DNA from 3 places in the Paenibacillus sp. 01T424 genome. Region 3 is predicted to be linked to each of the others. Evidence: a T-box and tRNA genes for the amino acid it is inferred to sense, from the RefSeq annotation. Region 3 holds a T-box; the other regions hold tRNA genes.
The links. A T-box is a leader RNA that pairs with one kind of tRNA and senses whether it is charged. The one in region 3 lies ahead of leuS (leucine--tRNA ligase), so its partner is inferred to be a tRNA-Leu.
Positions count from the first base shown of each region.

Region 1 (4,185 bases), on a different contig from region 3:
ATAGGCCTGAAATGACAGTCATACAGTCCTCTATCGCCGCTTCCCCTTCAGAATGATACGTTTTAAGCTTTATTTTCAAATAGGAATAGACATAAGGAAACTCCTTGTTTCCACCCAGAGAAGAGCTGTAAAGCGCTGTAGAGATCGCAGCTGCCATTATGCCGGTTTTCCACTGCTCCGCTTTTTCCGTGAGTGATACATCATCCTTAAACCGATTTAGAAGATCATTGTAAAGCGTGTCCTTTAAAGAGAATATCTCCGCATAGAGTCGACGCGCGCTTAGCTTAAGTGAAGTCTCCTCGTTCTTGTGCTGCATCAATCATCCACCTACTTCCCTTATCGCTCAGGTATTTCAATACAACTCTTAGTTTACTTCATTCAAAATAGAGAAAGCAAAAAAGTTCCCTCATTAAATATCGTGGCAAATGTCAAAAGTATAATAAAAAAAGCCCGCTGCATGATATCGCAACGAGCTCATAAGACAGCTTAATCAGAATGCACCACTTCTGTTCCTGCTATAAAATCATGAATCGCTCTTTTGTCATCGCGCAAACCGACCATAAAGGCGCTGACGATCACAGCAATACCTAATGTTAATCCATAAACGAGTCCACCGACAACATTACGCAATAACATGGTACCTATACCTGGAGGTGAGCCATCCAGCTTTCTAATCTGTACGCCGCATATCCTTTTCCCAATGGTATAGCCGCTCCAAAATACCGGAACCAGTAACGAGTAAAGGAATGAGACCACATCTGTAAAATAATCTCTCCCTTCATATCCTCCTGTAAATAATAATGAAATAATGGCTAACGGAATGCCAATAATAATGCCATCCAGCAATGAAGCTCCTAATCGAATCCAAAAACCTGCTTTCATGCCGAGTCCCCTCCAGTATTACATCATTAATGTTACTTCCTTATTCAGACACATTCCTATTAAAACTTACGCTTATCAGCTCCGATGTATACCTTAATCCATTCGCCTATCCTTAAAGTAAAAAATATTTCGAGGATTTTCCATTTGAAGACTAGCCCATCTCTTTTTTGACGATGATTAAAATAATGAAAGAAGGAATATAATCTGGAGGATAGATTTTGTGGATACTACAACAGAATTGCTAATAAAAAGAGCATATGCCAATCCCCGTTTAAGACAAAACATTATGAACAAGAGTATGATTTGTTTGTATTGTGATTACTCCGGTTTCGTTGCGCAAAATAATCATGGAGCAGCTTGTTGCTTTGTCTTCAATAGAACAATACGCGTTACCGCCAAAAAAATTATGATGGAACATATTGAAGGTTCCAATTACGGTGAATTGCTTGCTGTTCGTTACAGTCTTGAAATACTTGCAAGTGCGCTGACGGAGTATGAGCCGAAATTCGCTATTATCTATACTGATTGCAGTCAAATCGCAAACATTTTATCAAAAGATTATTTTTCTCATTCACATCATAAAGATGCTAGAGATGAAATATTGGCAGTTCTACATCATTTAAATAATATGTATCCCAGCGTTCACATACAAATAAAATACATAAGCAAGCACAAGAAAAACAATACCCTCCATAGGTTAGCCCATAATGCTGCGAGACAAGCTGCTATAAATTAATTACTGCCAGCCTCTAATTTACTTAACAGCTTTAGAAATTAACATATTAAATTAAATTGCTAGATATTAAGTACCTAACGATAAAAAAACCTCCTTTGTTTAGAACTGACAAGTCAGATTCTATAAAGGAGGTTCTTTTATCGTTCGTACATCTTATGTACTTCGTGAAAACCATTGACTCGTCAATGTCTTCGAGGTATGCCGAGGACGGGAATCGAACCCGTACGATGGTCACCCATCGCAGGATTTTAAGTCCTGTGCGTCTGCCAGTTCCGCCACCCCGGCATGTTGTAAAGGTTTTGCTTATGGTGGGCCCTGAGGGACTCGAACCCCCGACCAATCGGTTATGAGCCGACCGCTCTAACCAACTGAGCTAAGGGCCCTCGAAAAACGTATATTTCAACGTATTCATCGAAAGGTTGGTTGCGGGGGCAGGATTTGAACCTGCGGCCTTCGGGTTATGAGCCCGACGAGCTACCGGGCTGCTCCACCCCGCGACGTATATCCATTTGAGCAAAGCCAGTTGAATTGGCGACATAAAATAATATACTATATAGGTGTGTTTTAAGTCAAGCAAAATATTCTAATTTATTTTCTTTTTATTTTTTATGGTATAAACCTCACGCCGTATCGCCCTTTTCGGGATCGAAATACCTCTACCTCATGCGGAGTTTCATAGCCATACATCCAACCGTCATTCTCCATTCTCCTAACCAAACAACCCGCTTGAAATTTGGTTTCATATAGGCGAACCCAATATACCCATCTCATGTCATCCCTCCACTATCTTATTGGAGAAGCTGATGCTTATCACTCCAATAAAGGCTGTATACATTAGAATACCCCAAAATTGGGATCATACATGCAAATGGGGTATACTCAAAATAGGTCATTTCGAAGGAGCTGAAGACCATGTTATATGGAATTGTTGTTTTCCCCGAAAAGCATGTACAGGACTTCGCTAATAGCTGGCGAAGACGCCATGATCCGCATTACACAGCTGTGCCTGCTCATTTGACAGTACGATACGCAGAAGATTGGTCAGACGATGAATTGCAGCTAGCAGTCGCTCATTTAGAGCAAACCACATCTAAGCTGCCTGCTTTCTCTATCCATTTGAACCGTGTATCTACTTTTTTCCCTGTAAGTCATGTGCTCTATTTAGCGCTTGAAGACACCGTTTCCATGCAGAAGCTCCAGGAGAGCGTATGCAGCGGTCCGCTGGCCATTGTCGAGCCTAAATATGTTTACACGCCACATGTCACGATAGGGCAAGAAATCTCAGCTGATGAGCTGCATGATTTATTCGGAAATCTGCGCATGCAGTCCATTGATCTTACTTCGAGAATTGATCGCATACATCTGATGTATCAGACCGAGAACGGCTCTTGGACCGCTTACCAGTCCTTTCTATTACGAGGTTAGACAAATATTAAGGAAAAAGCCCGCAAACGACGCAGAGGTCGATTACGGGCTTTTTCCTTATTTCAAATTATCTTGGCATTGGCATAATTTCGACTCCGCCGCCGTTGCCTTCTCCAGTTGGATTGTTTTTAATTTTTTCCAAAACCGCGTTTCCACGTGTTTCCCACTCAGCTAGTGCTTCACGAGCCGATTTTTTCTTCTCGATTACGGCCTGGAACAATTCATAGCCAGGTTGTTGAGCTTCCCATGCACCTGGTTTCTCACGGAAGATTTTGTCCGTATCTACAGCTGGCATTGGTTTAAGTGAAGTAAATGCGTCAATGTTGTACTGCAAACCGCCGATTGGCGTCAAAAATTCCTTACGTGCAACCATTTCATAAAGACTTCTCGATTTCAGCTTAGCCCATTCCTTGCTGTTGGAGAACTTGATGAAATCCCAAGCGTCTTTATCGTTTTGAGCTTTGTTGTTAATACCCATCAACTGGCTCAATGAAATACTGCTGCCTACTTCAGGATCGCTTGGAGAAACGGGAACTGTCACAACGTCCCAATCAACAGCTTCAAAATCTTTAATTTTCGATGCGTTGTCCGAAGCTCTCTTAAGCTCATTGATATAACCATAATCACCGATCGTCATCGCAATTTTGCCTTTGATGAACAAATCACCATAGAATGGGTCATTGCCACCTTCCGCGTTTTGCTTCTCATACATTTTATTCATAAATTCTTGTGTTGGAATAACTTCTTCTTGATACAGCGATGCAACAGTGCTCCATACATTTTCCCACTGATCGCTATTGACGAGCATTTTCTCGCCTTTGTCATCCCACATTTTTAGCTGCAATGCTTGGCTATAAGACTGCGCATTGCTAAAGCCGTCGTTGGACCAACGATTGAAGGAGAATCCAAATTTACGGTCCACGCCTTCACCTTTAGCCACTTGACGTGCTAGGTTAAGAACTTCAGTCCACTCCATTTTGTTTGTCGGAGGAGTTACACCAGCTTCAGTAAACATTTTTTTGTTGTAGTATAGTGCAGAAGAGTTAAAAGTTGGCGTCAATGCATACAATCCGCCGTCACCAGCAGCTTTAATGCCTTCAACAACAGTTGGAACATAATCCGACAAGTCGAATTTATCTTGT
Region 1 covers NZ_JBFTPZ010000008.1:98,500-102,684, reverse strand. Annotated here, with positions in the region: gene AC1DPK_RS09310 (hypothetical protein) at 1-316, opposite strand, end outside; gene AC1DPK_RS09305 (RDD family protein) at 487-882, opposite strand; gene AC1DPK_RS09300 (RNase H family protein) at 1,103-1,618, shown strand; tRNA gene AC1DPK_RS09295 (tRNA-Leu) at 1,818-1,903, opposite strand; tRNA gene AC1DPK_RS09290 (tRNA-Ile) at 1,925-2,001, opposite strand; tRNA gene AC1DPK_RS09285 (tRNA-Met) at 2,039-2,115, opposite strand; gene AC1DPK_RS09280 (2'-5' RNA ligase family protein) at 2,531-3,043, shown strand; gene AC1DPK_RS09275 (ABC transporter substrate-binding protein) at 3,111-4,185, opposite strand, start outside.
Region 1: it has a tRNA-Leu gene. The T-box ahead of leuS (leucine--tRNA ligase) is inferred to sense a tRNA for this amino acid. The anticodon was not compared.

Region 2 (4,185 bases), on a different contig from region 3:
CTGCGCAAAAGGAAGATTGATCCTGCTAAATACGCTTGTGGAAAATGTCGCGGAAAATTAGTGTTAAAAGTGATTGACAATCAAAGTAGTACATGATATATTATTACTTGTCACTTTTACTTTTCCCTGATAGCTCAGTTGGTAGAGCACTCGACTGTTAATCGAGTTGTCACAGGTTCGAGTCCTGTTCGGGGAGCCAGATTTGGAGAGATACCCAAGTGGCTCAAGGGGACCCTCTGCTAAGGGGTTAGACTGCGTAAGTGGTGCGAGGGTTCGAATCCCTCTCTCTCCGCCACATTTTTCTCACAAGTGTTTGCAACGGGAAGACCGTTCATCCGGTCTTTTTTATTTGCCACAGTGGTTGCAGCATCGTGGAAATCTCATTTGAAGTGTTCTGTATGGCCCGTTGGTCAAGTGGTTAAGACACCTCCCTTTCACGGAGGTAACAGGGGTTCGAGTCCCCTACGGGTCACCAATTATTCACACAAAAAAATGTACTAGCTCTTCGGAGCTCGTTTACAATTACAGCGAGAGCCATTAGCTCAGTTGGTAGAGCACCTGACTTTTAATCAGGGTGTCGAAGGTTCGAGTCCTTCATGGCTCACCATTTTCTTGATTAAGAAGATGCGAGCGATGAACGTTCGACTTATAAATGTGCGGTAGTGGTGGAACGGCAGACACGCTATCTTGAGGGGGTAGTGTCCCATGGACGTGCAGGTTCAAATCCTGTCTACCGCACCATAACTTACTCTTTGCCGATGTATATAGGTGAACTTAGAAGGTGTCATTTTGCATGCACTTTTCTGATAGATGATGCCACTTTATATTCAGATCATAAATCTGACTAGAGAGTGGTTTTTTCGTTATAAGTTGCTCGAGCCGTGAAAACAGATGCATCATTAGAGATGAGGAGCTGTAAACATGAAAATAAACTTAAACTTTACGAACAAGGGACAAGCAGCGATTAGCAAATTTAACAACGAGGAATTGCTTGAGATTTTCGCACGGTACAGCAATACCTTAATGAAAAAATACTCAATCGAAGTAACTGTACCAGCCGAAGGCAATGAAGCGATTATCGAAAGAGGCAAATTATCAGTATTTGTGGACAAAATCGAATGTGACGTTGAAACCTTCTTCAAAGAATTGGGAAGAGACGTTAAGGTGCCGCTTAAGAAAAGACTTACGCCTGAAGACAAGTTAGACAATGTATTTAAGGCTGAAACGATTGAATCGTAAGGCTAAAATTATATTTTAAAAAACTTGAGAAAAAATGCTTGAACTTCTGATGATAAGCTGATATAATCATTTTTGTTGTCTCAAGCATATTTGTTCTCTTAGTTCCAGACGGCCCGTTGGTCAAGTGGTTAAGACACCTCCCTTTCACGGAGGTAACAGGGGTTCGAGTCCCCTACGGGTCACCATTAATCCTCAAAGTGTACCAGCTCTATGGAGCTCGTTGCAATCACACGAGAGCCATTAGCTCAGTTGGTAGAGCACCTGACTTTTAATCAGGGTGTCGAAGGTTCGAGTCCTTCATGGCTCACCATTTTCTTTGATAAGAAGATGTGAGTGAAGGATCGTACAATTTACAATGTGCGGTAGTGGTGGAACGGCAGACACGCTATCTTGAGGGGGTAGTGTCCAATGGACGTGCAGGTTCAAATCCTGTCTACCGCACCAAAGTATATAAATCGTACGGCTCTAGAGATAGAGCCGTTTTTTTGTGTGTTCTAACAAAAAAAGAAGCACTACTTATCGTCATATTTAAAAAGTGGGAATACTAGAGGTTGGAATGGTTGATTATATATTTAGACCGTTATATATTTATCGAAGTGGGGGTGTTCACATGCCGGGGGTTCATAGTAATTTAAAAGAAATCATGAGAGCTAAAGATCCAAACCTATCGATTAGGCAGCTTGCCAAAGATATTGACTATCATTTTGATTCTGTTCGGAAGATGTATAAGGATGAGATGGTTCAGTATCCGCGGGATCTGTTATGGAGGTTATGCAAATATTTTGATGTAAGTCCTGGACAGTTTATTGTAGTCGTTCATGACGATAAAGATATAGATCCGGATAAATAAAAGGGAACCCTGTACATTTTGTATAGGGTTCCCTTTACTTTTTATATGATAATTATGCGGAAGCGACTACTTCTTCGGCTTGTGCTTGCGAGATTTTAACTAACATCGCACCAGGATCGGACAAAACTTCGATGCCTTCATGGAAGGAGAGATCAGACACTAGTAAATGATCTCCTATTTTAAGGCCGCTAATATCTACCTCGAATGCGCTGAGCAGATTGTCTGGCATGCAGCGAACCTCTACTTCGTACATCTCAACTTGAAGCATTCCGCCTTCTTTGACACCTGCTGGTTCTCCGGAGAAATGAATCGTTACTTTCGAATCTAAACTCACATTCATATTCAATTGATAGAAATCAACGTGAACAATTTTATTGCTCAGCGGATCTCTTTGTATATTTTGAATTAATACTGGCTTATTCCCTTTTTCCGGAATAGCTGCATTTAAAATAGCGCGCGGGTTGTGCTTAATGACTGATAATATTTCTTTCTCAGCGACGATAACAGAAATGCTGCCGACATCCTTGCCGTATACAATAGCTGGTACCTGTCCTTGCTTTCTTAATAGATTAATCTTAGATTTGCTTAAATCGACCCGTTCGTTTAACTGGATAGTATTGCTCATCATTTGTTGCCTCCTAATCGAATGGGGTACTGTCAAACCGACAATAAAAAAGACCGATTAGCAATAGAATGTCTAATCAGCCCGCTAACGACCATATTTTCTTGTCATATGTTAATTTTATCACAAGTTCTCTACTTGTCAAATCAGTACAAATCCCGCTCGATTGACAAGAAAATATGGTCGTGTTAAGGTTTAAACAGCAGATAGGAGCGGAATTGCAAGAAATGGCAGCAACTGAAAGCTGTTAAGTGGTAACACTGGGATAGCTAAAAACCAAAAGCATATCGTTTAATCTCGGAAATAAAGACATCTTTATTTCTTTTTTTTATTGTCATTTGTAAATATTTTAAAAATAAGGGAGCGATTTCATTGAAAAAGGTTTTAATCAAGCGGAATATAGCATTTTTGGGAACGAGCTTGCCTAGAGAATGCGGATTAGCTACTTTTTCTCAGGATCTGATGAATGAGATCGAACAAATGCAAGATTTTAATGCACCACGCATGATTGCGGTTAACAACAACAAGTCCTATGCGTACGGCAATCAGGTGATGGCTCAGATTGGACAGCACAATCGTGCAGATTATAGCAAAATAGCCATTGATCTTAATCAATCCAATATCGATATGTTAGTCATTCAGCATGAGTTCGGCATTTACGGCGGGGAAAGCGGAGAATACGTTTTGGAATTGGCAGCGAAGCTCAAAATCCCGTTTATCGTTATTTTTCATACCGTATTGTCCGAACCGAGCGAGAAACAGCGTTTAATTATGAAGCAGCTGGCGGATTTAAGCTATAAGGTCATTACGATGGCCCATACCAAAATACAGGATTTGCATGAGGTTTACGGCATAACGCTTGAAAAGATAGAGATGTTCCATCATGGGGTTCCGGTAGTTGCGACCGAATCTAGAAATGAGCTTAAAGAAAGGTTCGGGTATACGAATCGGCAAATCATTTCAACATTCGGTTTTTTAAGCCCAGGCAAAGGGATTGAATATGCCATAGAGGCCATGAACGGCGTAGTGAAGAAGCACCCGGAAGCACTTTATATGATTTTAGGCAAAACGCATCCTGTTGTGAAACAAGAGGTTGGAGAAGTGTACAGGACGAAGCTGACAGATCTAGTGGAAAAGCTAGGCCTTCAGCAGCATGTTACGTTTGTTGATAAGCATCTAACGCAAGAGGAGGTTGTTCAATCTCTTGTATTGTCGGATATTTATATGACGCCTTATCTTGGCAAGGATCAAGCTGTAAGTGGAACACTAGCATTCGGAATTGGTTACGGCAGGGTGATTATTTCGACTCCGTACCGCTACGCTGTTGAGATGCTGGCTGACGGAAGAGGATTGCTCGCAGATTTCCACAATTCCGCATCATTAGAAAATCATATTGTAACGATATTGGACGATCCGAATCTAAAAGCGGAAATGGAGAGCAAGACGCTCGCTTTAGGCAGTACAATGATGTGGA
Region 2 covers NZ_JBFTPZ010000001.1:477,318-481,502, reverse strand. Annotated here, with positions in the region: gene AC1DPK_RS02015 (SprT family protein) at 1-96, shown strand, start outside; tRNA gene AC1DPK_RS02010 (tRNA-Asn) at 124-199, shown strand; tRNA gene AC1DPK_RS02005 (tRNA-Ser) at 205-295, shown strand; tRNA gene AC1DPK_RS02000 (tRNA-Glu) at 401-475, shown strand; tRNA gene AC1DPK_RS01995 (tRNA-Lys) at 532-607, shown strand; tRNA gene AC1DPK_RS01990 (tRNA-Leu) at 657-741, shown strand; gene AC1DPK_RS01985 (hypothetical protein) at 922-1,239, shown strand; tRNA gene AC1DPK_RS01980 (tRNA-Glu) at 1,350-1,424, shown strand; tRNA gene AC1DPK_RS01975 (tRNA-Lys) at 1,474-1,549, shown strand; tRNA gene AC1DPK_RS01970 (tRNA-Leu) at 1,599-1,683, shown strand; gene AC1DPK_RS01965 (helix-turn-helix domain-containing protein) at 1,850-2,089, shown strand; gene AC1DPK_RS01960 (50S ribosomal protein L25) at 2,142-2,717, opposite strand; gene AC1DPK_RS01955 (glycosyltransferase family 4 protein) at 3,084-4,185, shown strand, end outside.
Region 2: it has a tRNA-Leu gene. The T-box ahead of leuS (leucine--tRNA ligase) is inferred to sense a tRNA for this amino acid. The anticodon was not compared.

Region 3 (4,185 bases):
CATGGCTGCTGCTGCTTGGCATTTTGCTAATAGCCGCTAATTTGCGAGCGCCACTAACAGCGGTTGGACCAATCGTATCTGAAATTCAGCGTTCGTTCGGCATTTCCAGTGCGCTCACTGGGCTGCTGACGACCTTGCCGCTGCTAGCATTTGCACTTATTTCTCCGCTTGCGCCACGAATGGCTCAGCGCATAAGTATGGAAAACACATTATTTATTGCAATGGTCGTGCTGACTGGCGCGATTGTAATTCGATCCCTTCCGGCGATAGCCGCTTTATTTGTTGGAACGATCTTGCTGGGCATGGCGATTGCAGTTGCAAACGTACTGCTTCCGAGCATGATAAAAAGAGATTTTCCGGCCACCGTCGGTTTAATGACTGGTTTATATTCGGTCGTGATGAATTTAGGCGCTGCTTTAGCTTCAGGTTTCAGCATTCCCATTACAGAGAAGATATCCTTGGGCTGGCAAGGTATGCTGGCCTGCTGGGCACTGCTCGCTCTAATTGCTACGATTGCATGGGTACCGCAGCTTCGTTCGTTTGCGAAGAAGGACAACAACAAAGCAGCGACGAATGGCGAGAAGAACGGAGGTCTGCTGCGCTCTGGCTTAGCTTGGAAAGTCGCATTATTTATGGGGCTTCAATCATTTTGTTTCTATGTCAACATATCATGGCTGCCTGAAATTTTGTCTGACCGCGGCATGAGTCACGTTGATGCGGGATGGATGCTGTCACTGCTGCAATTTGTCAGCTTGCCCGCGACTTTTATTATCCCTGTCATTGCGGGAAAGCAGGCAAGCCAAAGGCTGCTTGTTATTCTTACAACGATCTTGCTGCTCCTAGGATACTTAGGGCTCCTTAGCGGGAATGTGGATCTTATTCCGATTTGTATGATTTTACTCGGAATTGCCGGCGGTTCCGGCTTTAGTCTCGCAGTTATGTTTTTTGTATTGCGGACAAGCAGCACAAGGCAGTCGGCTCAGTTGTCGGGGATGGCACAGTCACTTGGTTATCTGCTTGCCGCTGCCGGACCGCTGTTGTTTGGACTCATTCATGATTTGACGAATAATTGGACTGTCTCATTAGTGATGCTAGTAGCCGTTGCCGTTATTTTTGGATATATAGGCTTCGGAGCTGGAGCGAATAAAACCATATCAGGAGCACAAGAAAAATAAATGTGTTGTGCAAATTGATTAGTGTACGCTTGAAGTTCAAGTTCGTTCTCTTGACACCGAACCGTGTGATCTTTATAATCGAAACTAACGATTTTATGCATATGGAGCGTTGAAGAGGAACAGTAATTTCGTTTGTCAGGCCTAGAGAGCCGGTGATTTATGGTGGAAGCCGGACCTGCAGCGAAATGAAGCTCGCCTTGGAGCTGTGCGATTAACGAAAGCGATGTTTACGAAACATCGTTTACGCGAAAATCACCGTTTGGCCCGCGATAAGGGCGACAAGTGAGCGATCGGCAAAGCATGTCTTTCGCTAACTAGGGTGGTACCACGGGAGAACAACCTCTCGTCCCTAGCGATAATTCGCTAGGGGCGAGAGGTTTTATGTTTTTTTGTACAATTATGCATTCAGCATTTATTTGAGAGAGGATATGAGCACATGAGTCAAGAACAGCAATTTCACGGCTATAACCCGCTTGTTGTGGAGCCGAAATGGCAGCAATTTTGGGATAAAAACAAAACGTTTCAAACGACAGAGGATGCTGAAAAACCAAAGTTTTACGCATTAGATATGTTTCCATATCCATCTGGAGCTGGCCTGCATGTAGGACATCCAGAAGGTTATACAGCGACGGATATCGTGTCTCGCTACAAAAGAATGAAAGGTTATAATGTCCTTCATCCGATGGGCTGGGATGCGTTCGGATTGCCTGCTGAGCAGCATGCGCTTGATACAGGAAAGCATCCGCGTGATATTACGTTTGTAAACATCGATAATTTCCGCAGACAAATAAAATCACTTGGCTTCTCATACGATTGGGATCGCGAGATTAGTACAACCGATCCTGAATATTATAAATGGACGCAATGGATTTTTATCCAATTGTACAACAGAGGACTCGCTTATGTTGCTGAAGTATCAGTTAACTGGTGTGAAGCTCTTGGAACGGTGCTTGCCAATGAAGAGGTTATTAACGGCCTAAGCGAGCGGGGCAATCATCCCGTTGTTCGCAAGCCTATGCGTCAGTGGATTTTGAAAATTACAGAATACGCAGATCGTTTGTTGGATGATTTGGAAGAACTGGACTGGACAGAAAGCATTAAGGATATGCAGCGCAACTGGATTGGAAAATCCAAAGGAGCTGAGGTTACCTTTGAGATTGACGGTCATGATTCCGCATTGGTCGTATTTACGACTCGTCCAGATACATTGTTTGGCGCGACTTATTGCGTACTCGCTCCTGAGCATGAGCTTGTTGCAAAAATCGTAACGGCAGAGCAAAAAGAAGCAGTTGAAGCTTATCAACTGGCAGCATCGCGCAAGAGTGATTTGGAGCGTACTGATTTGGCGAAAGACAAATCAGGCGTGTTCACAGGAGCTTATGCCATTAATCCCGTTAATGGCGTGAAAACACAAATCTGGATCGCAGATTATGTTCTTGCTGGTTATGGAACGGGTGCTATTATGGCTGTTCCAGGTCATGACGCTCGCGACTGGGAATTTGCTAAGCAATTTGATTTGCCAATCGTTGAGGTTGTGCAAGGCGGAGATGTTACGAAGGAAGCTTATGCAGGCGACGGCATTCATGTCAATTCCGATTTCTTGAACGGTTTGACGAATGAAGAAGCGATTGCGAAAATGATAGAGCATCTGGATGCGTCGGGCAAAGGAAAAGGGAAAATCACTTACCGCCTGCGCGATTGGTTGTTCAGCCGCCAGCGCTACTGGGGTGAGCCGATTCCGATCCTTCACTTGGAGGATGGTACGATGAAGACTGTTCCTGAGGATCAGCTTCCGCTTCTGCTGCCTGATGTTGATGCTATCACTCCTTCAGGAACTGGGGAATCACCGCTTGCCAGCGTTACGGAATGGGTGAACACGATCGATCCTGAAACGGGCATGAAGGCTCGCCGTGAAACGAACACGATGCCGCAATGGGCTGGCAGCTGCTGGTACTACCTGCGCTTCATCGATCCTAAAAACGACAAACAGCTTTGTTCGCCAGAGAAGCAAAAGCAATGGCTGCCGGTTGACCTTTACATCGGTGGCGCTGAGCATGCTGTACTGCATCTGCTTTACGCTCGTTTCTGGCACAAGGTGCTTTATGATATCGGCGTTGTAGATACAAAGGAGCCGTTCCATAAGCTTGTCAACCAAGGCATGATTCTTGGAAACAACAACGAAAAAATGTCCAAATCGCGTGGAAATGTTATCAATCCAGATGATATCGTAAACGAGTTTGGCGCAGATACGCTACGTATGTACGAAATGTTTATGGGTCCGCTTGAAGCAACGAAACCTTGGAATACCAATGGTGTGGAAGGAACATATCGTTTCCTTAACCGTGTATGGCGTTTGTTCGTGAACGAGGATGGCAGCTTGAATGCCAAAATCGGCAATGGCGAAACAAGTGATGCATTCAAGCGCACATGGCATCGTTCAATCAAAAAAATTACGGATGATTATGAGGGACTTCGCTTCAACACCGTAATCAGCCAGCTCATGATTTTTGTAAACGAAGCCTACAAAACAGATGTGCTTCCGCAAGCAGCAATGGAGCAATTCGTTCAATTGATTTCTCCAATTGCGCCGCATATCGCGGAAGAGCTATGGGAGAAGCTGGGACGCACGGATTCGCTTACGTATGCAGCGTTCCCGACGTTCGAAGAAGCTTGGACGGTCGATCAAGAGGTTGAGATCGTCGTACAAGTAAATGGTAAAATCGCAGATCGCATCTCCATTGCAGCTGATATGGACGTTGCTGAGATGGAAAGCATAGCGAAAGAACTTGAGAAGGTGCAAGAGCTGATTGCCGGCAAAACAATCCGTAAAGTCATTGCGGTAAAAGGCAAGCTAGTTAATATCGTTGCTAATTAAGACAAACAGAAGAGGTGAGCGGGCATTAGCTGAAGAACAGCTATTGACCGTTCACCTCTTCGCCTATAAAGGCGGTCGAAACCTTGACCACATCTTCATCGAACTTTGCATGTGTCGTACGGATGAGTTGATTGA
Region 3 covers NZ_JBFTPZ010000026.1:9,305-13,489, forward strand. Annotated here, with positions in the region: gene AC1DPK_RS19225 (CynX/NimT family MFS transporter) at 1-1,175, shown strand, start outside; T-box leader at 1,276-1,529, shown strand; gene leuS (leucine--tRNA ligase) at 1,612-4,050, shown strand; gene comER (late competence protein ComER) at 4,091-4,185, opposite strand, start outside.